Regions from separate parts of the Peribacillus sp. Hz7 genome, predicted to be linked through region 2. Evidence: riboswitches for the same ligand, from Rfam matches in the RefSeq annotation. Region 2 holds a riboswitch; the other holds the start of a gene.
The links. A riboswitch is a leader RNA that binds a small molecule or an ion and turns the genes downstream of it on or off. The one in region 2 is predicted to bind glycine.

Region 1 (16,460 bases), on a different contig from region 2:
GGTCTGATAGTCAATGTAGAGAAGAGTAGAATCTCACGTCCAAAAGAATTGAAATTCTTAGGATTTGGGTATTATTACGACATTAATAATAAGAGATATCAAGTGAAACCTCACCCAAGTTCGGTACAGAAGTTTCAAAGGAAGCTTCGACAACTGACAAAACGAAACTGGAGTGTTCCACTAGACTACCGAATATTGAAACTGAAACAAGTTATATTTGGATGGGTAAACTACTTCAGAGTGGCAAAAATGAAAAAGCTGACTGAACGAATAGACAGAAAGCTTCGCTCCAGAATTAGGGTCATCATCTGGAAACAATGGAAAGTAGCGAAGAAACAAATTAAATCGCTTATTCAACTAGGGATTCCGCAGGAAGAAGCGAAGGGATTAACCTACTGTCGAAAAGGTTTCCGATTCATAGGATTATCAAAAGTCGTCTAAAGAGCAATCTCAAACAAAAGACTAAAGCAGAGGGGAGTCCCCTCTGCTTTAGAACATTATCTAAAAGTACACACTGTGATATAAATTGAAACGCCGTATACGTGATCCGTACGTACGGTGTTGTGAGAGGGGCGAAAATAATACATTTATTTTCCCTCTACTCGATTTCGACTAACGGTGCAGTTTAGTGAAAGAAGGAATTCCTAGTCTTTATTGTGCACTATATTTAATGTACTATAATATTTCCAATATGATATAGCAACAAAGAAGTCCCCCTGCGGCAGATCATGCGGGGGCACTTCTGTTTCATAAAAAAGCAATTTTTTGTTGAAGATTTACCAACCACCGCAACGCATGCCACCGCAATGCCAACCACCGCAACGCCAACCACCGCAACGCCAACCACCGCAATGCCAACCACCGCAATGCCAACCGCCGCACATCATGCCACCGCAACGCCAACCGCCAAATATTATTCTCGAATCCTGACTCTGAGGAACCATTGGAATTAACTGACCAACTTGGAAATTATCCATTCCCAAAGTTTGAAGTTCATTTTGAAAATTGAGCATTTTTACCCCCCTGTTTATTTAATAATTAGGTTGAACTGACATCTAACAAGAGATTTGAACGAAGAAATTTTGTCAGTTATGTGTAATTAGGAGATACTATGTGTACTATCTTCAACAGAATATGCTTACTTTTAGGTGGCTGTTACTGGTTTAAGAGCCTATTTCATGTTAGAAGTATCATAAAATGTTGTGTCTAGAAGTAACGATGGTGATTAATTTTATTCAACTTGTTTTAATTCTCAACGAAAGATCTCTTTAAGGGGAAGATTTTCTTTTGAAAAGGAAGGAACCCCGTCAACCTTATTCTTGTTAGGAACGAGAGGTGGACTACTACCCTTGTTTGTATAAGAGAAAGATTGTGAAGTATTACACTTAAACTATCGGGTGCATTACTGGAACAAGGTAATGTTTTTTTCTTATTCAAGTAACGAGCAGGATAATACAATAAGAAGAATATGTCTTATGTCTCATCAGATTCATATTATTCATTAAGAAAGGGATGATAACGATGACAAAATTATCTTATAGTGGTTTAAAATATGGGGAAAGTGATATGGAAGTAAAATTACTGGTGGATATACAAAATGATTGGTTTGAGGTAACGCATACGAAGGAAGTGTCTCAAGTAATGAATAAATCAACAGGTGAATATATCATAGTAAAACGAAACACCCTGAAATTTGAGGTTGTTTAATAGTACGAATTGATTGTGAAGTATTGTACTTAAAGTAACGGGTGGCTTTCCTGAAACAAGGAACAGCGCTAATTTTCATTTTAGGGCCAATTAATTGAATAAGAAATGCTAAAATTAAAACTAACTTATAATCACATTTTAGGAGTTAAAATCTATGTTCAAAAGTAGTGTATGGAAATACCTTTTATCGGTTGTTGTTTATGTTGTAACAATTCTTGCTGTTGATGATAATCATAAATTTGAGGAAAATTCTCTAATCAGTTTTGGAATCTTTACATTCTCTTATTGGATAGGTGTTTGGTATTGGAACAAAAGAAGAACAAAAGAAAAAGAACAAAAGATAGCAGTAAAATTTAAAACTTTTTGTTCAATTAAACCAGCTAATAGTTTGTCAATATTTTCCGATAAAAACTTAAAATATTTCATGCTATACTAAATTTATGCATACCAAATAACCTTCCAAGGTTCTGTGTTTGGAAAATTTTGGGCTATTTAGTTATTTATACTTTTAAACTAGGTTAGATCTTGGAAAGCCGATTTGCTTTTTAAAAGTGCATAAATCCAATGTAAGAGTTTATTAGCACATGCTATCACAGCTACTTTAAAGGGTTTTCCTTCTTCACGTTTCTTATCATAAAACTCTCGTAATCGCTTGTTACGGGGAATAATTTCATTTGTCGTTTTCTGCTTGCGACAATCTCGAATAGCACATTTAACGGCCATATACAAGGCCTGCCTTAGTCTGCTAGAGCCTCGTTTGGTAATTCGATTTAAAGTCCCTTTGAATGTACCAGATTCAAAGATACTGGGATCGATTCCGGCAAATGCTACTAGTTTCTTAGGATGATTAAACCGATCAATTTCCCCAATCTCAGAAATAATCGTGGCAGCGATTTTTTCACCGATGCCGGGGATTGACCGGATAATATTACATTCTTCAATATGCTTTGCTAAAGCATCTATCTCATCTTCAAGCGTGGATAGATGTTTTTTGTATTCAAGAAGCATATTAATATACATGTTCAAACTTAAAGAAAGGCTATGATATAGGGCTTTCTGAAATGGGTTTCGAGCTGCGGCAGCCATTAGTTTTTCTGCTTGATTGTTTGCCCATTGTTGTGAACGACTTTTACAGAACTCTTTAATTTTGTTAGCGATTGTTTCTTCGCCTGCTTCCAAAACTTCTTCTGAAGTAGGAAATGCTTGTAAAGTCAGTAAAGAAACATCCGAATATAAAGCTCCAAAAACTCCACAGTATTCAGGAAATACTTGATCCAGAACTGCCTGAAATTGCAGTTTGGTTTGTACAAACATGCCTGTAATATTTTCGTGTTGTCTTGTAAGATTACGAAGGTTCAAGAGCTGGATTCCTCTTTGTTTGTAAGGCTCTAAGTCTTCTTTATAGTACAGCCCGCAGAGGTGATAAGCGTCAATGATATCTGTCTTTACCTTGCGTAAACTAGAACTCTTAGCTCGATATGATATGAGAGGATTCACGATAATTAATAAATACCCTCTGTCCTCAAAATACTGGACAATTGGTGTGTGATAATGTCCAGTGGCCTCTAACACAATGGGAGGACGTCCCCCTGATACATCTTCTACTTCTTTAATGAAATCTAGAAGACTACTTAACCCTTCAAGAGTATGTGCTACTTTGAAGCTCTTTTTGTACGGCTGCTTTTTATCCAAGAATGCTTGAACCTGACTTTCACCTTTTGCTACATCCAGACCTATGACTGGATTCATCATTTATCCCCTCCTAAAAATCTATTGACCGGTAACCCCTATTCCTCCATGTAGTATCATAGCTTCGCTTGTTATACGAGATCATTGTCCCAACCAGCCTCAATCATGTTTCTACAAGTAGGGGGTGAACTGTTTAATGGACGGGATCGAGTCCCAAGGGCCAGAACCTTCTACCCCGGCTACCGCAATCATATATCGATATAAAAAAAGGTCAATCAGAAATATTTTCTTTTCTGATTGACCTTATAATACGAAAATCGGATACTTACTGTTTAAATGGCTCAATAGAAGAAGTCAAAGGAAATCATTTACTTGGGATAAATTCAGACTCTTTCTTAATAAATACCCATTACCTTACGCAAGAATTAAGGTTAACATATATGACTTAAGAAAAGAGATTAGCTATATTATGTGAATGGTAACTAGGAGGAGCCGTGTGCGTTAATTGCGCAAGCACGGTTCTGTGAGGGGGGAGGAATACAATCTACCGTGAGGTAGAGAGATTCCCTTCTACTCGACTAGCTGAACAAGGAATGCTTTATTTTATTGAATAAATAGAGGGTTTTTTATAATAAATATCGAAAACATTCATGTTAATTTGAATGTAGTATGACAAAGTAATCCGAAAGTATCATGGAGGAAGAGATGAAGAAAGTAATAAACATGATTAATCCAAGTTCGAAAGTGGATGGAGTGTCGTTAGTTGAATTGAAAAAAACAGAAAAAGCACTTGGTGCTATTTTTCCAGATGAATACAAGGAACTTTTTTTCGAAACGAATGGAGCAAAATTTGGTGATTGGACTTTGTTCCCTATTCAAACTAATGAACAAACAGCATTAACAATTGATATTGTAAAACAAAATCGGGAATTCAGACCAAATAATATCCCAAGTGAAATGATGTGTATTGGTGAAAATATCAATGGTGATAAGCTTTGTTACCGAATTAGAAAAAGATTTATGCAGGAACAAATCTATGTTTGGTATGCTAAAACTGAGAAAAGCGATTGTAAAGCATTAACATTAAAAGAATTTATAGATTGGTATGTACCTAAAGTAAATGCTAATAAGCCTAATAAACTTGGCACTTTTATGGTTGAAAGTGGAAAGTTTATTGTTACTGACCCATACTATAAAGTGGATGAAGAAGCTGAGTTGCAAATCGTACTTTTAAATGTGAAAAATGGTAATTGGACAGCTTCCATTTCTTATACTCCTGATGAAGTTGTTAAAAACTTATTTGTATTTTATGGGGAAAAGAAACCAAGTGGAAAATGGCATGTTTGCGATAAACAGATTGGAGTTGACTCTGCACAAGCAGGAATTTTTGACTTTAAAACATTTGGTAGAGACGAAGCCATCCAATTTGATGAGGTAGTTGCTTCAGATGCACAAGGGGGAGTTGTCTCAGATGGTGCGGTTTCAATGTCTGGTTATGGTGACGGAATGTACGAAGTGAAAGTAAAATATAACATTTCAAAAATGGTTGTTGGAGTGATGATTGACTTTGTAGATGAGGAATAATGTTATTCACCAATGAGCAGTGAAATACATCTTTGTTTATTCAGCTAACGGTGCAGGTTAGTTTAACAAGGTTGAAATAGATAATTTATTCCGGAAAAAATAAGACCCTTCGATTTAGGAAAATCAAGGGTCTTACCTAATGCATAAGAATAATCTAATTATGTGTCTTTTCAAGAAATAGCTTTATACCAAAACCTATCAGTATTGTTCCTGTGATTCCTTCAATAATGTTTTGTGTTTTAGGTTTTTTCATAAAATCACTAATATAATTGATTAAATATACATAAAGTAAAGACCATACGGCAGTCAATACAGTATAAGTGGTACCCATTATAACAAACGGTAAAAAAGTATTGCTTCCAGGGTCAACGAATTGAGGGAAAAAGGTTAAGAATAAGATAGCAACTTTGGGATTCAGGATATCTGTAAGGAACCCTTGTTTAAAACAAGATGTGCTTACAAACTTGCTTTTTTTGTTCATCTCAACGCTTGCTGTTTCTTCCTTTTTCTTTAAAGACCATAATGTCTTAACACCCAGATATAGTAAGTAAACAGCACCTACATATTTGAAGATAGAAAATAATAATGCTGATTTCACAATGATGGCTGAAAGTCCTAATACAGCAGCAGAAGTATGGATAAGAAGGGCACAACAAATACCTAAAACTGTTTTAAGCCCCCCGACTTTCCCAACGGTGACAGTATTTTTTGTAGCAATTGCAGTATCGGGACCGGGTAAAATGATAAAAAAAATACACATAAGGATAAACAGATAAAAGTTTTCCAATTTATCATCACCTTTCCAATTATGATATGGTAAAAATTCTTACACTGTATTATATATTAATCGTGTATATACTTGAACATAACCTTTGTTTGATTCAATTCCTTGTTGAACTACGAGGTGCTTTAATACAAGAACAGGACCGTCAATAGACGGTCTTTTTTTATGCTTTTAAGTTTCAAAAGTTATAAGAAAGAAGCGTATCAAAAAGTGCAGTTTATGGTGCTGTTAAGATGTTGCAATCAAGTGAACAGATACTGGTAAATGTACAGGTTTGATACTGGTGGGAATTGATAAAAATACCCATAGAATGAACCTTGCACGTGGAAAGGGAAAGGCGTCAATGTAATTTGCTTTACACTATACTGTTGAATATTAATATTCAAGTTTTGTTGTGATTTGTTGGAAGGGTATGTATGGGGGGCGGGGTATATAGTTTTGTGAGGTTAGCTATCAGAATATATAAGCACAAATTTCCACCTTCAGCATTTTACCGGCACTTTTACAGGGCTTGAACGTGTGAAGGATGGTTCAGGTTTTAAAGAAAATAATAGCAGTTGTTTCCTAGTAATTTTTTGGCTGTTGTTTTCACGAAAGTTATATAGTGATATAGTCGAAAATTCTTATTTGTGCTATACTAATGTGGTGATATCTCTTATTTATGTTATACTAATGTAGTGCGATTTCTTGTTTATGTTATAATTTAGTTGATTATACGGAGGTTTATATGGAAATTGTTATGTATCAGAATGAATGTTATAAGGTCGTACATAGATATGAATCAGGTTATTGGGAAATAAATAAGGTAAATGAGAAAAATAATAATAATGTTATTCTCGTAAACAGTATAGAATTACAGGCAATATCAGACGAAGAAGCAGAAATTAAGAATTAACTTAGTTTCTGCTTTTCTGCTGTATAGACTTCTTATTTTCAATATCTTGCTATAACCAATACATAATATATATCATTCTGAACAACCACCCCTATATATGATTTTACAGAAGCCCTTTTTCAAATATCCAGCTAACAAATTTCAGAAAAATAATTTTACCTCATAAATTTTCCTCACTTTGTCTTACTTCAGGGCTTAACGAAGTACCTATTAGTAAGGAAAAGTATTCAGTGTTTGCTGGTACTTTCCAAATAAAAAAAAAATTGAATATTAATCTTCAAAAATAAAAAGCACTTACTGGTGATTAGTTGCACTGGTAGGTGCTTCTTTTTTTGTTGTAAAAGCTTCTGTAAAGAAATGAGTTGATGCAGTACCCACAAAGTAAAAGATAATTTGCTTGTATTGCGTTTCTCTGCACATCAATTCAAGGTTTTGTTCAGTTTATTAGCTGTTTTCAATTCTAGCAAGTGAAGCATCATTCAAACGTACTGAAATTACATTCTTCCTTTTGTTTTCCAACTTCCCGAGCACCTCTTCACCCTATCCTTCAACTAGCTTTCACCCTACCTTCTACAGCCAATAAAAACAATTATTTCTGTTAGATTATATGGTATCATATACAATAATTGACTAAAAATGACTACATTTGTTAACGTTTGACGAATATCTTTGGTTCATCGCTGTAACAACATTTGAAACAAAGAACGTTTGAACAAAAGAAGTTTTACGCTTGATCGTATATAGGTAAATTAGGAAGGGTGATGTGAACCATGAAAGAAAAAAGATACATATACGTACATCCAAGTGGTGAGTATTTAATATGCACATTTGATAAACCTGATAAGATTTTAGAAGCACCAACATTTAAAGAAGCAATGAGAATTGCACCAAACTATATTGCATACGCTGAAAAAGGTAATACCCTTATTTTTAGGGATATGACCATTAAAATTAAAGATAATCCAAAACACCGTTTGAAAGATGAAGAACTTGCTAATGCACTACATGATGAAGGTGAACTTAAAAGTGCTGAAGATGGTTTTGCAGAATGGAATAGGATACTGATGAAACTGGACAATGGTCAAAGAATAAGATTTCTTGGAATGGTTTTTAATGATAGGTTCAATGCTGGTAAACCAGTTGATGTTGATGATTTACTGAATTACTGAAGGGGTGCTGTTGAAGCACTTCTTTTTGATATTATACAGAAGGGATTAATATGTTTGAAATGAAGGATCAATACATAGTAAAAACAAGTAAACGTGGAACTGAATACATAGAAACTGAAGCTGGTGCTTAATGTATCAGCTTCTTTTGCATTGGCATCCCTTTAAGCATTATTTCAATGTTCAGCAAAGAATATTTAGAGCAAAGAATTTTTGCTTTAATTGTAAACTTATTGCGATAAGCCTTATTGTGTACACGCTAATTATAGAATTTACAGATGAATTCTTTCGAACTGTACCCTAAATGAAATCAAAGATGATGAGAGATATGCCCTATCCACTATATTGACAAAATATTAATCTACTACTAAAATGGAAAATATTCAGAAATAATATTTTTAAATAATAAGCAAGCTATGATTGCTATGGATCACACTATAGCAGGAGCAGCTTCTGGAGAGACCGTGGGAATTCCACGGCGCCGAAGGGTTCACAATCTCAGGCAAAAGGACAGAAGAGTATTGAATATGTATTTGTTGTGCTGAGCGTTTTAGCATAACAAGTACTTATTTATTATTCTTATATCTTAGAGATTGGAGGACATCCAATCTCTTTTTTTATTGCTCTCGTTTCATATGTAAGCTTTTATTAAGGAGGCGCCATTATGGCACAACATGAATTAAAGAGGGGTTTATCAAATCGGCATGTTCAACTTATCGCGATTGGAGGCACTATTGGTACTGGGTTATTCTTAGGATCCGGCAAAGCGATACAACTAGCAGGTCCGTCCATCATCTTTGCCTATTTAATCGTAGGTCTTGCTATTTTTTTTGTGATGAGGGCGCTAGGAGAACTTTTGCTGTCTAAAGCAGGTTATCAATCGTTTACAGACATTGCCGAAGACTATCTTGGACCTCGGGCAGCGTTTGTAACCGGATGGACATATTGGTTTTGTTGGATTATGACAGCTATGGCTGATGTGATTGCTGTTGGGGTATATGTACAATATTGGTTTGATATCCCGCAATGGATACCTGCCATTATCTGCTTGATCATTTTATTAGGACTCAATCTATTAACCGTAAAGCTTTTTGGAGAATTGGAGTTTTGGTTTGCATTAATAAAGGTCATCACGATTCTCGCATTAATAGGCATTGGGATTATTTTGCTGGTGATAGGATTCAAGACAGATGCAGGAACGGTTACGATTCAAAATCTTTGGGAACATGGAGGGATTTTTCCAAACGGAATATCAGGCTTCTTACTTTCATTCCAGATGGTGGTCTTTGCCTATGTGGGTGTGGAATTAGTAGGTGTATCGGCAGCGGAAACATCCAATCCAGAAAAAAATATCCCATCGGCGATTAATAAAATTCCTTTAAGAATCCTATTTTTCTACGTTGGCGCAATTGTTATCCTATTGTGTGTTAACCCATGGACAGAACTAAATGCAGCAGAAAGTCCTTTTGTAAAAACGTTTAGTCTAGTAGGGATTCCAATTGCCGCAGGAATTATTAATTTTGTCGTATTAACTTCAGCTGCTTCTGCCTGTAACAGCGGGATGTTTTCAACAAGCCGAATCCTGTTTAATTTAAGCAAAAATGACCAAGCGCCATTGCATTTTGCAAAACTGAATAAGAATCATGTACCAAGTAGTGCGTTATGGATATCTGTGCTTGTCTTATTAGTGGGAGCTCTTTTGAGCAAACTTATACCGGAACAAGCTTTTGGAATCGTGACAACCATTAGTGCGATTTGTTTTATTTGGGTTTGGGGTGTCATTCTCATTTGCCATTTGAGGTACAAGAAAACACGTCCGCAATTACAGGCAAGATCCAAATTTAAAGCACCATTCACACCATTTATTAATTACGCTGTCCTAACGTTGTTTGCCATGATTCTCATCATTATGCTGGTTGCTGAAGAAACACGACCGGCCCTGTTGTTAACACCAATTTGGTTTATTCTATTACTTACTCTGTATTCAAATCGTCGAAAAAAGGAAAAAAATATAAAATTATCTACCTAGAAAAAATGAGGGAGCGTTTTTTAGTTTAACGAATGGGCTTGAATTGTGATAAGTATCTGTTTAAGGGGGGCACCGAAAGGGCCCCCTTAAGGCTTGTTAATGGCTACAAGAAGGGAGGGCTATCTAGAGGTATCAGCTAAGACCTTTTTTCTATTCGATAAATATAACTAGATTGTTCCGTTATATTTTTAACCGTTTGAGGGGATATTATTCCATGATGTATTCCATTACATAGGAGGTTGTTCTAATGGAAGATAAAACAAATATTCGTTTAACTGCTGCGGAAATGTCTAGTTTATGGACCCAATACATAAACGATACATTGGCTGTTTGTGTGAACAGTTATTTCTTAAAAAAAGTAGAAGATGAAGAAGTACGTCCTATTGTTGAATGGACGCTGGATACAGCCAAAGAGAATATTTCCATTATGCAGGAACTGTTTCAAAGAGAAGATTTTCCGATACCTATCGGGTTTACAGAACAAGATGTAAATTTACAAGCTCCAAGACTTTTTTCCGATACATTTTTCTTAATGTATTTACGGCACATGTCTACTCTTGCAATGTCAACTAGTAGTTTGTCATTAAGATTGGCAACACGGCCAGATGTGGTTACTTTTCATAAGCGTGTATTAAATAAAGGGGTTGAATTGCAGGACAAAACACGTGATTTAATGTTAAAACAAGGGACCTATGTAAGACCTCCTTATATATCTACCCCCGACAAAGTGGATTTCGTAGAAAAACAACACTTTTTAGCTGGATTTTTCGGGAAAAGGAGGTCCCTTACTTCAGTTGAAATCTCCCATTTATTTTTTAATATTGAAACAAATTCTGTGGGGAAAGTTTTAATAACAGGATTTGCCCAAACTGCTCAAAATGATGAAGTGAAACAATTTTTCTCAAGAGGAAAACAGCTTTCCAAAAAATATGTAGATACATTTAGCAAGTTTTTAATAAAGGAGGATTTATCAGCCCCTATGGGTTGGGATTCGGCTGTTTTAGATACAACAACAAATATTTTTTCAGATAAATTAATGATGTATCATGTCTCAGCAATGACTGCTGCAGGAATTGGAAACTTTGGAATATCATTGGCGGCAAGTCCAAGAAGAGATTTAGGATTAAAATATGCATCTTTAATTCCAGAAATCTCGTTATATGCCGAAGATGGAGCCAATATTATGATTAAACACGGTTGGATGGAGGAACCTCCACAAACAGATGACCGTAATCAATTAATACAGAATTAATTAGTACAATTGAAGAAATAGAATTGATCTTCAGCAATCGGGCGATATAGTTGAATAAGATGTACGGGAAATAAGAAAATGACGTGTACCATTCTACACGTCATTTTCTTGTTTTGACTTATAAACAGAATTCCTTTACTTTTAACCTAGCATTTTCTTTAATTTGCTCACCGTTTCTATTTGCATATCCAAATCAGTATGGGAGTAGATATCTAACGTAATGCCGACATTTGCATGACCGAGACGTTCACTGACAATTTTGGGATTGATGCCTTGTTTCATTTTTTATCTTGCATCTATTATTGTGAACGATGATAAAATTGATTAAAAAGGCAGTATTTTCTGTTTTATGGGAGTATTAGAGAATGAATGTAGAAGAATTATGGGAAGAAGAATTGGATGAGTATTTCAAAGGTGAAGTCGATTCAGAGATAGTAGAAAATATTCAGAAGGAATTAAATGTGGATTTGCCAGAATCATATATACACTTGATGAGGAAAAGGAATGGGTTCTATGTAAAAAAGAAGTATTTCCCGACTACTACTCCGAATAGTTGGGCTAATAATTCTGTGCATGTCGATTATTTATATGGAATCGGGGAAAATCCAGGACTACTAGATAGTATGTATTTGCGAAAAGAATGGGGAATACGCAGTAAAAAATTACTGATTATATCGGCAGACCCACCGATGTTTATTTGTTTGGATTATAGAAAGAGGAAAAATCCTTCGGTTATTTTCATCGATGTAGAGCAAAATCAAGAGATAAAATTAGCAAATGATTTTCAGGAATTTATAGGCGGACTTGTTGATTACATAGAGGAAGAGGAATTAGACCCTTATGATTCAGAGCTTTCTGAGGAGGAAATAAAAGATTACTATGCAAAGATTGATAATGTAATACAAAAGGGAAAGCCAGGAGAAATTGACCGTTTTTTCACAAAAATTCTCTCAACGAATAACGAGTTAATTCGTTATATGGTTGAAAAAATGAGACAATACGAAAAACCAAAAGTCCATTTTTATTTATTGCTTTTCTTATCCTGTTGTGCTGAAGGGGAGAATAAGGGAATCATAAAGGATGATTATTTATTAGAGGTTTTCAATGAACTTTCTCAAAGTAAAAATAGGGATGTTAGGGATTTGAGTTTGTATAGCTTAAAGGAATTACATAGGAGACTCAACGTGTAAGGTTTTAGTATATTTTTTAACAGAGATACGAATGAGACATGAGTATTATGTAGAGTAGGTGTCGTTTTGGAATATGTGATGGATTTAGTCTCTCTGCTTGAGAAGAAAAAAGTAAAGGTAACTGAAATACCTAAGTGGGGAACGTATCTAAGAAAACAATGGGAAGATAACTTTGCCAATCATCTTAGTGACAAAGAAAAAAATTCTATTTACCTTTATGATGAAGATGGCTGCTGTGGCTACCTATGGCATGTATTTAGCTGGGAAAAAAAGAAGTGCTTGAAAGAGGAACAAGCTGATCTAGCATTTAACAAAGAATCAAAACAATCTTGTTATGTTTTTTATCAGCATTCTAATGATGCGTTAATTCTTGAAAAGGCTTCATCTTTAAATGCAGATGATTTCCTAAATGAAGAAGATGTGTATGTAGTAGATAAGGAATTCAGCTGGACTTATGTGAGAACCCATGAAACAGGCTGGTGCGGTCCTTATTTCAGTAGAAAAGATAAAACAATCTAAAGTTATACAGCGGGTGGGGATCGGGGGTTCAAGTCCCTCACAGGTCATCGTCTAAACAAAGCTCAAATCCTTTTGTAGCAAGGGTTTGGGCTTTTTCTTACAGTCGTAAGGAATCCATTGTTTGTTTTTATGTGCTTTTTTGTCCGTTATGTCCAGAAACGATTATCAAACCGATTGGCTGTTTTCTTCTGCATTTCTTCATTTGTGTGTGAATTGAGGAAAAGATTATTTTATTAATTATTATTAATTTGGCAACAAATGAATTGAAACATCATTGATTCGGGAAACGTATAAAAAGAAAAATTTGAAAGGATTTAAAATGATGGACGATATTGATAAAGAACAGTCTGCTAAACGAGAAAAATCGTCAAGTCCTCTTAGAAAACTAATTAAACGTATTTGGTACGTTTCGTTAGCTGTGGGAGCTGGGGCAACCATGTTACAAGAAAAATTTCCGTTTAAGGAAATGTTTTGGATTATCTCTATAAGTTCACTAATCCTTGCTTTTTCTTGTGCTGTCATGCTCTTTAAAAAAGACCTTGCATTAGTAGAGCGTATTCTTTATTCAATCACTACGATAGTGTTATTGTTTATGAACCCTCATTGGTTAGACATTCCTGCTTATTCAACAAATAATCATAGAGTTGTTGAAGGGGACCTACGGAATTTGAATATAGAAGTCCATATAAGGCGGGAAGTTATTTACATGTTAAAGTTCAAAATAAAGAATTGAAGTTGCCGACAAGTGTTCTAGAATCACATTCTGATAGATGGTTTGTCATTCATTATCTTCCAAATTCAAAATTCATCACGGACTACAAAATTCTAACCAAACAGGAAACGCAAGAAAAAATGAAAAAAGAATAAATGTCTATAACGATTGTTATGGTGACTCTTATTAAGCTAACAGATGGCTAGAGTTCAATAAGTGCAAGCCATCTTTAGCAGCCATGACCTTCAATAATCGGGAGCGTTTCTGAAATAACTGGAAACGCCTTTTTCTTATTTAGCTAAAGGATGCAGTTTAATTCAAGAAGGATTTTATTTTAACTTAACGAATCTTTAATTTTCCTAATTGTAAAAAACTGATTTTTTAGTTACTATTTTAGTAGTAACTAAAAAGGGGCCGTTTTATGTTTGGAGATTTGGATATTTCATTAGTCATTATTTTATTTATTTTTGGTTTTTTAGGAGCTTTTTTAAATTCAATTGTTGGTGGTGGTGGGTTGATTACGTTACCAGTATTATTGTTTGTTGGCCTACCACCAGCCACAGCAATCGCCACGAATAAACTTGCATCTACATTAGGAAATTTAACGAGTATGCTGACATTTTTACGTGCTGGAAAAATTGATTTCAAATTATTAAGGCCGATTGTACCGCTTGTTTTTATGGGATCAATGCTTGGGGCGGTTACAGTACACTATATTTCACCTGATTTACTCAAGCCTCTTATTTTCATCATGCTGGTAGTTGTTCTGATTTACACAATTATAAAAAAAGATTGGGGAAGCATTGAAAAACGACGTGTAATGACAAAGAAAAGCAAAGCTCTTTTTATCAGTGTGTTAATTGCCATTGGTTTTTATGACGGTTTTTTAGGGCCTGGTACAGGATCATTTATTATATTTGTCTTTATCATAATGGGTTTTGATTTTATACAAGCTTCAGGAAATGCCAAGCTACTTAATTTCATAAGTAATTTCGCAGCACTTATTATGTTTTTATTTCTTGGTACAGTTAATTACTCATATGGAATAATTATGGGTTTATCGATGATTATGGGCGCTTTTGCTGGAGCGAAATTCGCATTAGGACGTGGAGCTACTTATGTGCGAATTATTTTTATTCTTGTAACCTCTTTGCTTATTTTAAAAAATGGATATGATTTTTTTATGGAGAAGATTCATTAATATACGAGGGCGGATATATACTATTTGTTTCTCAGACTTTAAATTAGGACAATCCTCATTTGTATTGAAGAGTTCGTGAAAAATTGTACTTAAGAATAACGGAGGAGAATAATGTGATAAAATAATACATACAAGTTAAATTCTGTATGATACTTATAAGTTATAACTCTGTTAAAGTAGATTTTTCTGATTTAAAGTTATCATTTTAAGTATTTTGAATGTATAGGAGACAAAATGAAAAAATCAACAAAAGTAACTTTAGGTATCGTATCAGCTGCGATGATTGTGTTTGGAGGCTTTGTATACGTTTCATTTAATGGTGTACCATGGAAAAAGGTTGCGGTATCTCAAGAATTAGAAAAGCATGTCGAAAACAAGTACAACATTAATGTAGAAGTAGTAGATAAATATTATAACTATAAAGATGGAAGTTATGGGGCCGCGTTTAAAGTACATAGAGATCAAGAAGAATTTACATTTAATAGTGATAAAGCAGGTAATGGTGAATATTTGGACTATTATGTAGAAGAATTATGGACAAGCCAATTAAAAAAAGAAAGTTATCCTATTATTAAACGTTCTTTTAAAAGTCTTCCAATTGAATCTTATGATTACATGTTCATTTATGGAATTGCTGATGAATTACAAATTAAGAGCGATAATATTCCTGATTACAAAAAGGTGAATTCTGAACTTGATCTGGTACTTCGATTGCAGGACTATTGGAGTGAAGAAACGAAGAAAAGAGGAATCCATGAAACATATACCTTAATCCAAGAACTAAAAAAGCAAGGTATCGATAATATTGGCCTCATTATTGATTATAAAGAGAGAGCAGAAGAGCAAGAAAAAGGGCATATTTATCGTATTTTCTTTGAAGCAGGAGATTTAAAGAAGGTTCATGAACAAGAAGATATAGAGAAATATTTAATTAAGGAATAAATGATGGTGATTCGCTATTCATTAAGAAATGTGTTAAAAATAAAAAACATAAAAGGTACTTATAAATTGAACTAGCGGGTTGTTTTACTTGCAGCCAGATTGTTAGCACAGTACCATGTGTCACAACTATCAAAGGAGGAAAAGACAGTATGAGAATCGTTGTTACCAGTATATTTGTACAAGATCAAGAAAAGGCACTGGAGTTTTATTCAGAAAAACTAGGGTTTGTAAAAAAGGAGGACGTTCCTGCTGGAGAATTTAGGTGGATAACGCTTGTTTCTCCAGATGATCAAGACGGTACCGAGCTTTTACTCGAACCGAATGCCCATCCTGCCGCAAAGGAGTATCAAAAGAAGATATTCGCCGAGGGCATCCCAGCAACAATGTTTGGCGTTGCAGATATTCGTAAAGAGTACGAACGATTAATGGAAAAAGGCGTAACGTTTACTATGGAACCGACAAAAATGGGCGAAGTCACAATAGCTGTCTTCGATGATACATGCGGCAACCTTATTCAGATCGTGCAGAAGTAATTTTATGGCGAAGAAACGTAGTTCTTAATGAACTTATTGGTAAACAAAATCTTCCGAGACGGAAGATTTTGTTTATTTTAAATGGGGATATCCTTGCTGGCGCAGGGCCTCATATACTAATATAGCAGCTGTATTCGAAAGGTTCAGTGAACGAACATGATTACTCATTGGTATTCTTAAAAAGTGATCTTCATTTTTTTCTAGTAAATCTTTTGGTAAACCGGTTGTTTCTTTTCCAAACATAAAATAATGTTCCT
Region 2 (16,460 bases):
TTGCTGTTGTTAGGAAAAGAAAACGTAAAAGAACCGAAATTACCTGAACTGTTACATAGATATCCAAATTTCTTTAAAGGTGCTGTTCAACAATATGGCCCTATTCTGGAATAACTAAAATATGATTTATTTCCAAAATTTATATATCCACTAACCACTAATGGGAAAAATAATATTCTTGAGCAAGGTGTGACTCCACCATCCATGAACAAAACAACTTCACCTTGCTCTTTTTAAAAATGGGCTATTACCCAACCTTTGTTAAGACATCGACATAGAATGAACTTAAGCAGAAAATTTAGCCTTCAACCAGCTTACTTAAGGTGCCTAAAAAAAGATGCCTTTTCGCACTGAGGTCATACAAGCTCTCTTTTATTAAGTTCACGCAGATATTAAAAAAATCAACATTCCTTGTTCAATAATTGTCCCCAATTCAAACAGGACACCACCTCAAGAATGGCGTCCTCTAGTTCAACAAAACTTAAAAATTCTTAACCATTGATTTAACTTTAAACCCGATTTGTGCTTTTATTTTATATGAGATCCCTTATTTAGTTTCCTCATTTATTAGAATGAAAAAATCAGCAACACCATTTACTACATAATTTCCACTTCGAAACTCTTTTTTTATAATTTGTTTCATAAAATCCACATATTCTTTGTTATCTTGCGAGCCATATCCACCAGCACCGCCTGTATATTCCTTTCGAAGAAGCTCCCCTTTAAGAAGAGTGGTACTTAATAAAAACATAGTCGTTTTTCTTTTGAAAAAGTATTAATCTCTTATAATAAAGATTGATATTAGTAAAAACATAGGACTTATCGGTTTATATTTGTATAGCGGAATTGTAAAATAAAGGTATCGTGATAAAATGAATTAATGGAAGGAAGTGCTGGCCTTGAATCAAAAGTACGTAGGTCATACTTTGTTACAATCTGTACCGTTTGGAAATGAAATGTTAGCAAGCCGGTTAGTGATGGCCCCAATGACAAGAAACTTTTCGCCGGAAGGTGTCCCAGGGGAAAATGTTGCACAATATTACCGCAAACGTGCAGAGAATGGGATTGGACTCATCATAACTGAAGGGACAGCGATCAACCACCCAGCTGCAGTAGCGAGCGCCGATATTCCCCATTTTTATGGTGAGGACGCCTTAAATGGCTGGTCAAATGTAGTTACTGAAGTCCACCAAGCAGGTGGCAAAATCATTCCACAATTATGGCATGTAGGTGCAGCACGAAAAGCAGGCAGTGTACCAAATATTGACTCACCTCCTGTGAGTCCGTCTGGATTTACTTTAAAAGGCCGCAGAAATGATAAAATAAAGGCTTTAACGAAAAAAGAAGTCACTGAAATGATTGATGCATATGCCGAAGCTGCATCAAATGCTAAGCGCATCGGATTTGACGGAATTGAATTGCATGGAGCGCATGGATACTTAATTGATCAATTTCTTTGGGAAGTAACGAACAAGCGTAAAGATGAGTATGGTGGGGATCTAGGAGAGCGAACGAAATTTGCGGCAGATATTGTTCGTGCTTGCCGGAAAGAAGTTGGGCCTGATTTTCCGATTGTCTTTCGTTATTCACAATGGAAAGGAAGCGATTATGAAGCTAAATTAGCTAAGAACTCTAATGAGCTTGAACAATTGCTTACCCCCTTGGTTGATGCTGGCGTAGATATTTTCCATTGCTCTACAAGACGAATATGGGAACCTGAATTTAAAGATGAAGATCGATCTTTAAACTTAGCTGGCTGGACTAAACGAATTACTAAAAAACCAACGATTGCGGTTGGGTCTGTCGGAATTAACCGCGCATATCGGAGCAATCATGATAATGATAATATAACAATTGAAGACAATCTCACAATTATAGATGAAAAAATCAAAGCAGGCGAATATGACTATGTAGCAGTCGGCCGTGCACTGCTCGCTGATTCAGAATGGGCGGTAAAACTCAAAAATGGTAAACTTGATCAAATATTGCATTACACTAAGGAATCCGAGAAACACCTGTTTTAATTACATGTAAGAACACGCATCTTTTCAGTTTGCAACTAAACATCTTCAGTAATTACAGTGAAGCATAATCTTTGTATATAACTCCAATAGGGGTCCAATAGGACCCCTATTGGAGGTTACATAAAGTATCACTTTATTCCAAAGAATGTTCCGATTGTGGAATAAAAGCTAATGATGATTGTTCAACTAAACTCCCCATTACTTTAAGTACATTCCTTCACACTCTAGCCCTAAAATGAAAAAAGCACTGATCCTTATTACAGGAAAGCGTCCTTTAATTGAAAATCTTACTTATTTTAGATCCGCTTTAAATATATAACTTACTTTGTTATAATCCATTTTATTTTCGTAAAAACGGTGTGCATCTATACGCTGTAATCCCGAAGATAAGGCAACACTTTCGTATTTATTTGCATTCGTCCATTTATGAATATATGAAAGTAGTTTTTCACCGTACCCTTTCGAACGCTTATTGGCATCTGTAACTAAATCACAAACCCAAATAAATCTTCCATAATAAAGAGTTATCATTGGCCGGAAACCAATAACGGCAACTATATCGTTGCCATCGAATAAGGCAAACATTTTATATCCTTCTTTTTCTTGTGCTTCACTGACCAATTCAAGATAAGAACCTTCATCAAGATGTGTTCGCAACTGTCTCATAACTGGAAAGGCTTTAATGATTTCATCACGTGTTTGAAGTTCTTTTATGGTTGGATTACTCATAATAAAAACCACCTCTTGAAAATTCCCTGTAATTATACTCATCTTCAATTCACTTTCTAATAACCAATCCCCTTAATATGTAAAATGTACCATAAAACAGAAGTAGACGCTAATCCTTGTTTCAGGAAAGCGCCCTTTAACAGAAGACTCGATTTCAAGATAATCTTAAAAGACATTAATAACGTTCTTTCCCTATTGCCCCTGTTTTGCGAATGAACATTCCAAAGACCTTATTGAGGAAACGCTACCCGTTAGCCATTCATGAAGCGCAAAGATCAGCGCTTCACCACAGAGAATGAAAATGGTTCAGAACCGTCAATACTGATTCTACGGCTGGGAGAGGAAGGTCGATGAACTATGGTGCGTTAGAGCCCATCCGTTAGTCTGACTCCAACGACCAAGGTGCACCACTGACTGTCGCTCCCTTACGGGAAGCACACATGGTAGATTAATCCTATTCTGGTTGATGCACCAGCCTCCAATTATATTGAGAGCCGTAGAAAGGATGTTTTCAATGGAAGTAGTCATTGAAAGAGCATGTGGTATGGATGTCCATAAGGACAATATTACTGCATGTATTATGACACCAGAAGGAAAGGAGATTCAAACGTTTTCGACAAAAACTATTTTTCTAATACAATTGGTGGACTGGATTAAACAGCATAGCTGTACTCATGTTGCAATGGAGAGTACCAGTGTATATTGGAAACCTATTGTTAATTTATTAGAGGCTGAAGATATTGAGTTTTTGGTTGTGAATGCCCAACATATGAAAGCAGTGCCAGGACGTAAAACAGATGTGAAAGATGCAGAATGGATTGCCAAACTTCTTCGTCATGGACTCCTAAAAGCTAGTTACATTCCAGATCGAAATCAACGGGAACTACGCGAACTAGTTCGATATCGCAGGAGTATTATTGAAGAACGTGCTAGACAACATAATCGCATTCAAAAAGTGTTAGAGGGCGCCAACATTAAGCTGGGTTCTGTGGTTTCGGATATCATGGGCGTTTCAGCTCGAGATATGCTTAACGCTATTGTCGAAGGCGAAGAAAATCCTGAAAAACTAGCAAACTTCGCTCGACGTACAATGAAAAAGAAGAAAGATGAACTGCAGCTTGCCCTTAAAGGTTATATTAATTCGCATCAACGCCTCATGTTAAAAACCATTTTAAAGCATATTGATTTTTTAACAGAGCAAATCGAGATGCTCGACCAAGAGGTCGAGAAAAGGGTAAGCTCCTATCAAGAAGATGTGGAACGATTAGACTCTATTCCTGGTATAGCTACAAGAATGGCTGAGCAAATTTTATCCGAAATTGGGACTGATATAAAAAAACAGTTTCCAAGTGCAGCTCATATGTGTTCTTGGGCAGGTTTGGTTCCTGGACATAACGAAAGTGCTGGAAAAAGAAAATCAGCTAAAACCAAAAAAGGAAACAAATATTTGAGGTCAGCATTAACAGAGGCAGCTCATTCCGTAAGAGGATCAAAAAATTACCTTGGAGCACTGTATAGGCGTACAGCATCACGAAAAGGTAAGAAACGAGCAGGAATTGTCGTCGCTCATGCCATGATGAGAATAGCTTATTATCTCTTAACACGAAAAGAAATGTATGTAGACTTAGGCGAAGACTACTTTGATAAACAGAGACAGCAATCTATTGTACGACATTCACTCCGAAGACTTGAAAGTTTAGGATACACAGTAACGTTACAAGAACCTGAAGCATCTTAATCCAGTCCATATTCCTACAATAGATCAATTGAATTAGACGCTCTCCCCTTTTTTTAAAATGAATAAGCTGCGTCTTATTAAGTATTGCCTTTTTCACTAAATTACAGAAGTTTATTTTCATGGTAGCTTAATAAGCCTTATTTCAAAAAGGGACAATGCATCCATTGCCCCTTTCTTTACTAACCTTTTTGAATTTTTAACATCGAATTAGCATTTATCTGAAATTCATATGATACTTTCACTTCTTCAACTGTACAGCCATTGTCCACCAGATAACTTATTATTTTATCTAAATGCTCATAATGTTTTCCCTCTAAATCAACTAAAGGGAAAATACGAACTTCCCCTTTCGTAACCCTCAATAACTCATTTAGTGTTTCAATGTGAAATTGATAATCTAATCTATCCGCATACATAAATAAAAAATGGGCCGAAAGAAGAATATCAAACTCTTCATCCCTAAATGGTAAAGAAGGTAAAGTAACGGGAATGTACCTTTCGTTGGATTCTCTCATATCATTAGCACAATCTTGTAAAGCACTTAAACGATGCTTCCTAAGACCTTCTATATCATCGAAATAATCCCATTTATAATTGTTTTGAACTTTTTGCATATGCTCCATTGCGTGTTCAATATCCTGAAGACCTTTATTTTCTAGATCTTCATCCGAATGATAATAAGCAATATCGCAAGCTGTTACGTCTAAACCTAATTTGTTACCAACAGCAGTTAATGAACAAGCTCCTGCTGGACAATCGAGTATTTTCTTTCCTTGTAGTTCTTCCTCAGAGAGCGAAAACATATCCAAATACTCTTCAAAAGTTCTCCCAATAAAAACAATTCTTTCTAAATCTAACTTTGAACTCTGCTCAACTTTACTCAACTAAACTCACCTCTTCTAAAAAATCACATTTATTTTACCACAAATGGATTGGTAATAATAACCTTCTTCAAATCCGCTTCTTCGACAATCTCCCTTTAACGGAACAACTTATTGTCACTCAACAGTTTCTCAATCGATTTTTCAATTCAGATGTTCTTTTTCTTTTCACTATAAAAACACCCCTTTAGATAAAAATATCCAAAGGGGTAAAACGGTACAACTTTATTTTAAATCCACAACTTTTTTACAAATCATATTCTTATAGTCCACACTTTAATTGTGCGCCACAGTTTGTACATGTATTGCAGCCGCCAATATCTTTTACTTCTCCTTTTCGACAAACAGGACAAGTATTGCCCACTTCAGAACCAATCGTTACATTCGTTGAGCGAAGTTCGTTAATCGTATCAACTAATACAACTTTTTTCTTATCTGCAGGTTTTTCCTCTGTTTGGACTTCTTCATCCAGCTGATTTTCCTCAGCTTTCAGCGTCAATACTTGGCTATCACGGCTACCATCTACATAAACTGTACCGCCTTTTGCGCCGCCTTTGTATAAGCGCTCATATACTTTTTCTACTTGATCCACTGTATAACCTTTTGGCGCATTCACCGTTTTACTAATTGAGCTGTCAATCCAGCGTTGAATAATACATTGAACATCCGCATGTGCTTCTGGCGTTAGTTCCATCGCTGAAATAAACCATTTTGGAAGCTCGTTTGCATCCACTTCTGGATGACGATCTAAATATTCTTGAACGATATCTGCTTTTACTTCAATGAACTTCCCTAAACGTCCGCTTCGGAAATAAGTAAATGAGAAGTATGGTTCAAGACCTGTTGATACTCCGACCATTGTTCCTGTACTCACTTTTGTTACTCTCCTATTTTTAGGAGGGCGGGATTATCAGTACCCGCTCCATATGTCGCCATATGGGTCAGACTATATCATCAACCGAATGTTTGAATTTACTTGGATGATTTTCATTTCGGTTGTCAGGCATGTAGTCGTTGAGGGGTCAGCCACGACTTCCCTGCGGATTGTCTGCACCTTTTGATTTTTACCTTTACGTACTGGCAAGGTACAGGTACAAAAGGATACTCAGAGTTTCCCGCATATAGCCCGATTTGCACGATGCAATTACTTGCATCGGGGGCAATATTATTTACCCGTAGGAGCAACTGTCAATAGATGCGAATTACGAATACCTGATTCAACAATGCTTTCGCGAATATCTTCTGGCATCTTCTTCATGAAGCCAGTTTGAGTGAATCGCTTACGTAATTCCATCGTTTCCTCTTCTGTTTCACCAACAAGGAATGGGAAGCTTCCTTTTTCTTTAGCAAGCTCTACAGAAGCACGGTAAGCAGTCGTTGCAATTGTTTCAAACACTTTATCAACTAATACATTACCTTCTTCAGAACCATACTCTGTTTCACAATAAATAAGTAAGTCATGAAGTCCCATAACACCTAAGCCAACACGTCTTTCACCAAGTGCTTGCTTTTTATTTTCATCAAGGAAATAAGGTGTGGCATTAATGACGTTATCTTGCATTCTAACGCCGACTTCAACAGTACGTTTCAGCTTTTCAAAATTCACTGTTTTTGTATCTTTATCTGCCATTTCAGCAAGGTTAACCGCTGCTAAGTTACAAACGGAGAATGGTGCTAGTGGTTGTTCCCCACACGGATTTGTAGCAACAACTTGCTGCCCATACGCTTTAGCATTTGTCATTTCATTCGCATTATCAATAAAGAAAATCCCTGGTTCTGCTGAATATGTTGCACAAATATTAATTAAGTTCCAAAGCTCTTTAGCGCGAATTTTACGATATACACGTACTTTATGGCCTGACTTTTGCCACTCGCGTACATCGCCGACATTATGCCATTCTGCGTTGTAGTGAGCCATTTCATCCGCATCATAGCTTTCCACGTCTGGGAAGCGAAGATCGTAGAAATCATCGTTTTCAACAGCTGCCATAAATTCCTTCGTTAAACAAACGGAAATATTAGCCCCTGTTAAGAACTCAGAATTATGAACGCTGTAATTGCCGCCTGTGCGCAATTTCGTTTCTGCTTCTTTAATGATTTTCTCGTTAAAACCGCCTAAACCAGGAATTTGTTTATAATTCACAATTCCTTGGTACATCGCTTCTTCTTGTTCTGTTAGCGGTGTAAATTTCAATTTATCTAACGCATATTTTTTAATCGTTTCGTCCTTTGTGTTTTCCACTAAATAACGAAGAATGCGTGGGTTTTGCATTTTTGAAATAATGAATTCAATGATATCTGGATGCCAGTCCGAAAGCATGATCATCTGTGCACCGCGGCGACTACCACCTTGTTCTACTAAATGCGTCAATTTCGCAATGTCATCTAACCATGACACAGAACCTGATGATTTCCCATTTACACCTTTTGCAAGCGTGTTTCGTGGACGAAGTGTAGAACCATTTGTTCCAACACCACCGCCGCGGCTCATGATTTCCATCACTTGCTTACGGTGCTCAGAAATTCCTTCACGAGAATCCGGTACAAATGGCATTACGTAACAGTTAAAGTATGTGACATCTGTATCCGCTCCCGCTCCATATAATACACGTCCTGCAGGAACAAAATTTAACTCTTTCAATTCACGATAAAATTTCTCAAACCACTCTTGTCTCTTTTCCTCTGTTTCTTCAACAGAAGCTAAGCCTGTAGCATTACGCTTCGCAATTTGCTCATAGAAAATTTCAAGTGGTTTCTCAATGACATCTAACGGTCGGTTAACGATGCCTGTTTCCACTTCCTCTGGTTTATCTAACACACCGCGGAATTCTTCTTCCACTAACACTCGGGCCTTTTTCGCCTCCCAGTCAATGCTTACGATAAATCCTAAGCCTCGTGCAGGGAATTTAGGATCTTCTTTAATCGTTAACACAACGAAATCGCCCTCAGTTAATGTCACTTTCTCTGTGTCCTTAAATGAGTAGCGATCAATCATCACAAGGCGTGAAACCCCTTTATGTGTCATCTTCATATCAGGTGTAATCGGGTGAACGGGAGCAAATAAAGAAATATCCTTATTCAACCTTTCGACATTAACCTTTGAAGTGGAATTTAAAACAACCGACATATTGTCCTCTCCTTATTCGTACAAATTCTTAAACCTCTTCTTGCTGTAGAAATGTGTATGTAGCCCATACATTGCCGTTTCATTAAGCAGTAATATAAATCTATCATACGCATTCTTTTTAATCAACATATAGTATACACTTAATTATTTTCTATACTACATGTTGTGTCCCCTTCTGATTTTTTTATTTTTGTCAAACGTCAAAAGGCTTAATTTGTGTAGAAAAAAGGAGAATAGGATTGATTTTTAATTATTTTTGGAGATATTTCGATAAATTTCAAACTTGCAATTTCATTATGTATTTCCAACCTAGGTCTCTCAAGGAAAGTAGAAACTCCTGTTCGTTCTACTAAAAAATAAAAATATTTTTTTCTCTTGATTTCTTAATCTTTGTGTATGCAAAATGCCTTTGTTCTTTGTTAAAATTTATTTTGATTATTAACTGGTGCAACTATATAATAAGAGATGTCTGTATGTTGCTTAGGTAGAAAGGAGTTTTACGTTTGGATTTTTTATATTCACTGCTCATCTTCATTGTAATTGTTGTTGCTTATTCCCTATTTACATGGTTTCGCCAAAAACGAGCTGTTACACCTCTTACACAAGAAGAATTCATTGCAGGATATCGTAAAGTACAGCTAATTGATGTACGCGAGCCAAATGACTTTGAAAATGGTCACATTTTAGGAGCAAGAAATATCCCGCTAACTCAACTAAAAACACGCCTTGTAGAAATTAGACCGGACAAGCCTGTGTATTTATATGCACAAAGCGAAATTGTAAGCGGTCGAGCAGCTCTTTTACTAAAGAAAAAAGGGTATAAAGAACTGTTTCATTTAAAAGGCGGGTTCAGAATGTGGACCGGTAAAATTAAAAAGAAAAGCTAAGAAACTTATTCTGTATAAAATGCATAAAAAAATCCCTACTTTATATAAAAGCAGGGATTTTTTCATGATTATTTTTGATAACGTAACACAGGTTTTCGAGCAGCAAGTGTTTCATCTAAACGTTTAACTACCGTTGTGTGCGGTGCTTCTTGCACGATTTCTGGTGATTCCTCTGCTTCTTTCGCAATTTGAATCATCGCATCAATAAAAGCATCCAGCGTTTCCTTTGATTCCGTTTCTGTTGGCTCGATCATCATTCCTTCTTCCACATTTAATGGGAAGTAAATAGTTGGCGGATGGTAGCCGAAATCAAGCAGCCTTTTCGCAATATCCAGCGTACGTACACCTAGTTTCTTTTGACGACGACCGCTGAGCACGAACTCATGCTTACAATGACGATCGTAAGGAAGGTCATAGAAAGGAGCCAGGCGACGCATCATATAATTCGCATTAATAACGGCATTTTCCGTAACCGCTTTAAGACCATCTGGACCCATTGAGCGGATATACGTATACGCACGGACATTAATACCGAAGTTTCCATAGTACGGTTTTACACGACCGATAGCTTGTGGTCGGTCATAATCTAATACATATTGATCCCCTTGTTTTGTAACAATCGGCTTAGGTAAAAACGGAATTAAATCCTCTTTTACACCAACTGGACCTGAGCCAGGGCCACCGCCTCCATGCGGACCTGTAAATGTTTTATGAAGATTTAAATGAACCACATCGAAGCCCATGTCTCCTGGACGAGCTTTCGATAACACAGCATTTAAGTTCGCTCCATCATAATACAATTTACCACCAGCATCATGCACAATTTTCGCAATGTCTAAAATGCTTTCCTCAAATAATCCAAGTGTATTTGGGTTTGTCAGCATTAATGCAGCTGTATCAGCACCTACTACACGCTTTAAATCTTCTAAATCAACTAAGCCGTTTTCATTGGATTTCACCGTAACCGTTTCAAGACCTGCAACCGTTGCAGAAGCTGGGTTTGTACCATGAGCTGAGTCTGGTACGATAACTTTTGTACGACCTGTATCTCCATTTGCTTCATGATAAGCACGAATCATCATTAATCCCGTCCATTCACCATGCGCTCCAGCTGCTGGCTGTAACGTGACTTGATCCATTCCAGTAATTTCAATTAAATGCTCTTGCAAGTCATACATCAACTCTAGAGCCCCTTGAACCGTTTTCGCTTCTTGGTACGGATGAATATGAGCAAATCCATTTAAACGAGCAACATTTTCATTAATTTTTGGATTATATTTCATCGTACAAGAACCTAGTGGATAAAACCCTGAATCTACACCATGATTTCGCTTAGAAAGAGCCGTATAATGACGCATAATATCAAGTTCTGATACTTCAGGCAATTCCGCTTCTTCAGCACGAATATATTCCGCAGGTAAAATATCATCTAATGAAACTTCTGTTACATCCATCTCTGGTAAACTATAACCAATACGACCTGGTGTACTGATTTCAAAAATTAACGATTGGTCTTGATTATTCATGATGATCCCCCAATTCATTAGCAAATGCATCAATTTCTTCTTTCGTTCTAAGCTCTGTTACAGCGACAAGCATATGATTCTGTAATTCTGGATAGCTGCTTCCTAAGTCATAACCGCCGATAATTCCCTTTTCAAACAATCGATTGTTCGTTTCTTGATAAGAAGCAGGCAGCTTCACCACAAACTCATTAAATGAAGGACCATCAAAGACCACTTCAAGCCCTTGTTGCTTTAGTACTTGTTTCGCATAATGAGCTTTTTGAATATTTTGAACGGCCATTTCTTTTACACCTTTTTTGCCTAGAGCAGTCATGGCAACAGACGCTGCCAATGCATTTAAGGCTTGGTTAGAACAAATATTAGACGTGGCTTTATCACGACGAATATGCTGTTCACGCGCTTGAAGTGTTAATACAAATCCGCGCTTACCATTCTCATCAACCGTTTGACCGACAAGTCGACCTGGCACTTTACGAACAAGCTTATTTGTAACAGCAAAATACCCGCAATGAGGTCCACCGAACGAAGATGGAATACCAAATGGCTGTGCATCTCCTGTCACAATATCAGCTCCTAATTGACCTGGAGGAGTTAACGCCCCTAACGCAAGTGGATTGCTGGATACAATGAACATCGATTTTACACTATGAACGATTTCTTCTATTTCTTTTAATGGTTCAATTCGACCGAAAAAGTTCGGATATTGAACGATCACACCAGCAACTTCATCTGTTATCAATTCCTTAAGCGCCGCTACATCTGTTACACCGTCTTTGTAAGGAATTTCGATTACTTCAACATGTTGTCCTTTTGCATATGTTTTTACCACATCTCTTGCTTCTGGATGAACAGTTGTTGAAAGGAGGATTTTTTTACGACGTGTTTGACCTGCGCTTAACATCGCTGCTTCAGCCAAAGCTGTCCCGCCATCATACATCGAAGAATTGGCTACATCCATACCTGTTAGCTCACTAATCATTGTTTGAAATTCAAAGATTGCTTGCAGCTCTCCTTGTGAAATTTCAGGCTGATATGGTGTGTACGCTGTGTAAAATTCTGAACGAGAAAGCACATGATCGACAATAATCGGTGCGTAATGATCATATACTCCCGCTCCTAAAAACGATGCATAGCTTTTTAAATCTGCATTTTTTCCTGCTAATTTCGTTAATTCCTTCAATAAAGCCGGTTCCGATTTCGCTTGTTTAATATTATATTCGCCTTGAAAACGAACGCTTTCCGGAATATCACTAAAAAGTTCATCAACTTTAGAAACCCCGATTGCTGATAGCATTTCTTTTTGATCTTGTTCTGTCATCGGTAAATAGCGATGTTTCATTTAAATAACCTTCCCCTCTAGTTTCGTGGTCGTTTATAAAATGGTGTTGCCGTTGTAACAGCTTTTAAGCGTTTTGAACGAATCTCTACTTCGACTTCAGTGCCCAGAGTAGTAAATGCTTGTTCGAGCAGTGCCAACCCAACATTTTTCTTCAAAGTTGGTGATTGAGTTCCCGTCGTAACTTCTCCAATTAACTTCTCGCCGCTGTAGACTTTATAGCCATGACGCGGAATCCCGCGATCAATCATTTCCAATCCAACTAGCTTGCGTGGAGCTCCATTTTCTTTTTGAGAAGCAAGTACTTCTTTCCCTAAAAAGTCTGCGTTCTTTTCCGTTTTAACCGCAAAGCCAATGCCACCTTCAATCGGTGTAATATCAGCGGAAAGTTCTTGACCATACAATGGCAACTTCGCTTCAAATCGAAGCGTATCGCGCGCACCTAATCCGATTGGTAAAATCCCTTCTTCTTGACCAGCCTCTAACAATTTGCGCCATAGTTGCGGCCCCTCTTCAGAACGGCAATAGATTTCAAACCCATCCTCCCCTGTATAACCAGTACGGGAAACTAGTGCTTGAACACCATTAATATTCACACCATCCTTGAATTTAAAAAATCCAATTTCACTCAAATCTGAATCTTTCGTCAACTTTTGAAGTACCGTTTCTGCAAGAGGCCCTTGCAACGCAAGTTGTGCATATTCACTAGAAACATTAACAAGCTCTACATCTTCAATAAGGTGTGATTGTAGCCATTCAAAATCTTTATCGATATTTGCGGCATTCACACAAAGCAAATAGTCCTGTTCTGCTCTTTTATAAACAATTAAATCATCTACTGTACCGCCATTTTCATAGCACATCGCTGTATAAATTGCTCCACCTGCTTGCAGCTTGGATAAATCATTCGTAAGCATTTTTTGTAAGAAAGCAAGACTCTGATTTCCTTTAACTTCAAACTCACCCATATGCGAAACATCAAACAACCCCACTTTTGTGCGAACTGTTTCATGCTCCTCCTTAATTCCTGAGAATTGTACAGGCAGTTCCCAGCCTCCAAAATCAATCGTCTTGGCACCACTCTCACGATACACTTCAAATAATGGTGTTCTTTTTAAATTCGTCAATGAATTCCCTCCTTCAATAAACTTGTTAACGCGAAGATATTCCTCAAAAAAGGCATAAAAAAGGACAGAGAAAGCCTATCATAGCTTTTCTCTGTCCTGAAACCTGAAAGTTTACCTTATACAAGGCTTTCCCCTTTGGTGGTCACCTATTGTGACACTCTCCAGAGTTGCGTCCAGCAAGAGTTCTTTTGCCTGAGAGATTCACAGCTTCGTTTGCTCCTTCGGCGCTACATGACGTAGTCTCTCCCCTTGCCTTCATTCGCTTATAAAATTGTCACGTACTGCTCATACTATGAAAAACAAATTATGCTTTTCTTCAAGATACTCTCATCCTACCTTAAGAGAGATATAACTGCAATCATTTTTTATAAAATAAATTCTAAAAACTGATCATTTCCGAGTATTTCACAATAAAACATTCGTGTTTAGAACAATTTGAAAGGGGTTGGAGCGTGTGAAAATTGAAATTACCTCTGATTTAGAATGGAGTGATAATTTTTTAACGAAAATTAATGAGGATGGGCCCTGGGCAAACTGGGAGCTGTATAAATTAGCAATAGAAGTCACTAAAGATCTTGTTATTTCTGATTTTGAAGGATTACAGGCACCTAAATATTTGCCTTATTTAAAGCCGTTACCTCATCAGCTTGAAGCAGCTAGGCAAGTAGTGGAAGAAATGAATGGAAAAGCCATTTTAGCAGATGAAGTAGGACTTGGAAAAACGATTGAAGCCGGTTTAATTTTAAAAGAATATATGATTCGCGGCCTTGTCAAAAAAGTATTAATTCTTGTACCGGCTTCCCTCGTCACTCAATGGGCGTTTGAATTAAATACAAAGTTTCATATACCAGCGGTTACACAAAGAAAAAGCTATGTATGGGACTCTTGCGATGTAGTGGTGTCCTCGATTGATACCGCTAAAAGGAAGCCGCATAGTGAGATGATTTTAAATCAAGATTATGATTTTGTCATTATTGATGAAGCACATAAACTTAAAAATAATAAAACAAAAAATTACGAGTTTGTCCAAAATCTTAAAAAAAAGTTTTGCTTATTGCTAACAGCAACACCTATTCAAAATAAGGTGGAAGAAATCTTTCACCTCGTTTCTCTATTAAAACCAGGACATTTAGGAAATGCCAAATTATTTGCCGAAAAATATAAAGGAAAAGGACGTACCATCCAAGAAAATCAGCATCTAAAAGAACTCGTCAACACGGTGATGATTCGCAACCGCCGGGCAGATACGAAAATCGAATGGACGAAACGCCAAGTTGAAACGATTATTATTGATTTTTCTAAAACAGAACAAGCTCTATATGATGCAGTTTCGCAGTTTAAAGTCCATTCAGATGGAGTAGGACATTCCTCTTTTTCAACGCTCACACTCCAAAGAGAAGCATGCAGTAGTCGCGAAGCTGTATATTATACATTAAAAAATATGAAAGCGAAGTATGAAAATCCATCTGCAGCCTTTACAGCGATGATTGACAACGTCTTACAAAAAGTGAACGAGACAGAACAGAATTCCAAAGCTGAAAAAGCGCTGGAGTTAATTAAAAAAATCGATGATAAAGTCATTATTTTTACGGAATATCGTGCCACACAGCTCTACTTACAATGGTATTTGCAGCAAAATGGCATTTCTTCTGTGCCATTTCGCGGCGGCTTTAAACGTGGTAAAAAGGATTGGATGCGTGAGCTGTTTCAAAAACAAACGCAAGTCTTAATCGCAACAGAGGCTGGAGGAGAAGGTATCAACCTTCAGTTTTGTAATCATTTAATTAATTTTGACTTGCCGTGGAATCCAATGAGATTAGAGCAGCGAATCGGACGTATCCATCGACTCGGACAAGAAAAGGATGTCATGATTTATAATTTTGCAACTCGAAATACGGTGGAGGAACATATCCTTAAACTCTTATATGAAAAAATTCATTTATTCGAAAAAGTAATCGGTGAACTAGATGATATTTTAACAAAACTAGATATTCACAATATCGAAGAGTATTTAATTGATGTCGTTGGTGAGTCCAAATCAGAAGGAGAAATGAAAATTAAAATGGACAATTTATCTTCCCTCATTCAATTTGCTCAACAAATGAAAGATGGTGACGTTCATGCAGCAGCAGGACATTCATAAATTTTTACTCACATACTTTGAAGCGAATCATTGTGAAATACTTGAAAATCATAATACTTATTTAACTGTTCAATTAACAATTGAAATGGATAAAGAGTTAATGAACCGCCCTTTTTATTGGCACTACCTTGAAAAAACAGGCGGCATCCCTAATCCTTCACAATTAACATTTATAACAGACAGCCAAAACGTACCAGAAAATATAAAAGGAGAACATATTTATTTCGGTTCACCACGTCTTCATCAAATTATTGAATCAACAAAAAAACTAGCTAGCTACATTCGCTTATATGAAGATAAACAAACAAACGGCCAACAAGTTTCTCTATTTCCTTGGTTAAATCTGAATGTAAAAATCTCTTATCAATGTGACCGCAAAAAAGATATTTTCCAATCCGTCGGGCTTAATCTTATTACCGGGGAAATCGTAAATGAATTTCATAATCACATTTTTTCTATTAAATTAACACCTAAAATTCCTGATTATTCTTTCACACTCTCTCCGCTCATTATGCCTAAAAGCGGATTAACCAGATTGGATCGTTATATTCGCCAAAACTTTGAGCAGGATGATCATACTTGGGCAGAGCAAGCGGTGCAGCGATGGAATAATGACCTCCGTTTATTAGAACATTTTTACAACGAAAGTGAAGAAAAAAGCGAAAGCTACTATACAGAAAAAGAAGCGTTAAAAGCTCAATACGAACCGAAAATACACATTTCAATCGTGAATGGAGGGTTATTTTATTTATCTGATTATAAAACATCATAAGTTGAGCCTTCCTAGAAAAACAACTTCCTCTCTGCCTTGAATATTTATTGATCTATAACGAAAGAAAACAGATGCCTAATTAGGACATCTGTTTTCCTTTTTTCATTTTCTTAAAAAACATCGATAACGCAAATGGAACAATGCCAAACCAAGTAGAGACAGAAGAAGTA

Region 1: linked by a shared signal. The riboswitch ahead of ACE199_RS00070 (amino acid permease) and the one ahead of gcvT (glycine cleavage system aminomethyltransferase GcvT) in region 2 are both predicted to bind glycine.

Annotation. Positions count from the first base shown of each region.
Region 1 is NZ_JBHHJV010000001.1:3,931-20,390, forward strand. Features, by position in the region: gene ltrA (group II intron reverse transcriptase/maturase) at 1-441, shown strand, start outside; gene ACE199_RS00030 (heterocycloanthracin/sonorensin family bacteriocin) at 777-1,013, opposite strand; gene ACE199_RS00035 (hypothetical protein) at 1,522-1,707, shown strand; gene ACE199_RS00040 (hypothetical protein) at 1,862-2,143, shown strand; gene ACE199_RS00045 (IS110 family RNA-guided transposase) at 2,221-3,456, opposite strand; gene ACE199_RS00050 (SMI1/KNR4 family protein) at 4,102-4,980, shown strand; gene ACE199_RS00055 (LysE family translocator) at 5,135-5,740, opposite strand; gene ACE199_RS00060 (hypothetical protein) at 6,492-6,659, shown strand; gene ACE199_RS00065 (hypothetical protein) at 7,430-7,828, shown strand; glycine riboswitch at 8,269-8,349, shown strand; gene ACE199_RS00070 (amino acid permease) at 8,490-9,854, shown strand; gene ACE199_RS00075 (DUF3231 family protein) at 10,102-11,106, shown strand; gene ACE199_RS00080 (hypothetical protein) at 11,248-11,388, opposite strand; gene ACE199_RS00085 (SMI1/KNR4 family protein) at 11,472-12,296, shown strand; gene ACE199_RS00090 (DUF4275 family protein) at 12,375-12,815, shown strand; gene ACE199_RS00095 (hypothetical protein) at 13,138-13,548, shown strand; gene ACE199_RS00100 (TSUP family transporter) at 13,949-14,728, shown strand; gene ACE199_RS00105 (YfjL-like protein) at 14,963-15,670, shown strand; gene ACE199_RS00110 (VOC family protein) at 15,820-16,203, shown strand; gene trmL (tRNA (uridine(34)/cytosine(34)/5-carboxymethylaminomethyluridine(34)-2'-O)-methyltransferase TrmL) at 16,276-16,460, opposite strand, start outside.
Region 2 is NZ_JBHHJV010000002.1:446,117-462,576, forward strand. Features, by position in the region: gene ACE199_RS05775 (GerAB/ArcD/ProY family transporter) at 1-47, shown strand, start outside; gene ACE199_RS05780 (hypothetical protein) at 548-751, opposite strand; gene ACE199_RS05785 (NADH:flavin oxidoreductase) at 900-2,024, shown strand; gene ACE199_RS05790 (GNAT family N-acetyltransferase) at 2,316-2,753, opposite strand; gene ACE199_RS05795 (IS110 family RNA-guided transposase) at 3,268-4,491, shown strand; gene ACE199_RS05800 (SAM-dependent methyltransferase) at 4,671-5,375, opposite strand; partial or broken gene ACE199_RS05805 (hypothetical protein) at 5,635-6,243, opposite strand; partial or broken gene ACE199_RS05810 (vitamin B12-dependent ribonucleotide reductase) at 6,544-8,499, opposite strand; gene ACE199_RS05815 (rhodanese-like domain-containing protein) at 9,003-9,386, shown strand; gene gcvPB (aminomethyl-transferring glycine dehydrogenase subunit GcvPB) at 9,455-10,912, opposite strand; gene gcvPA (aminomethyl-transferring glycine dehydrogenase subunit GcvPA) at 10,905-12,251, opposite strand; gene gcvT (glycine cleavage system aminomethyltransferase GcvT) at 12,269-13,375, opposite strand; glycine riboswitch at 13,465-13,542, opposite strand; glycine riboswitch at 13,546-13,634, opposite strand; gene ACE199_RS05835 (DEAD/DEAH box helicase) at 13,830-15,518, shown strand; gene ACE199_RS05840 (YqhG family protein) at 15,496-16,290, shown strand; gene ACE199_RS05845 (YqzE family protein) at 16,370-16,460, opposite strand, start outside.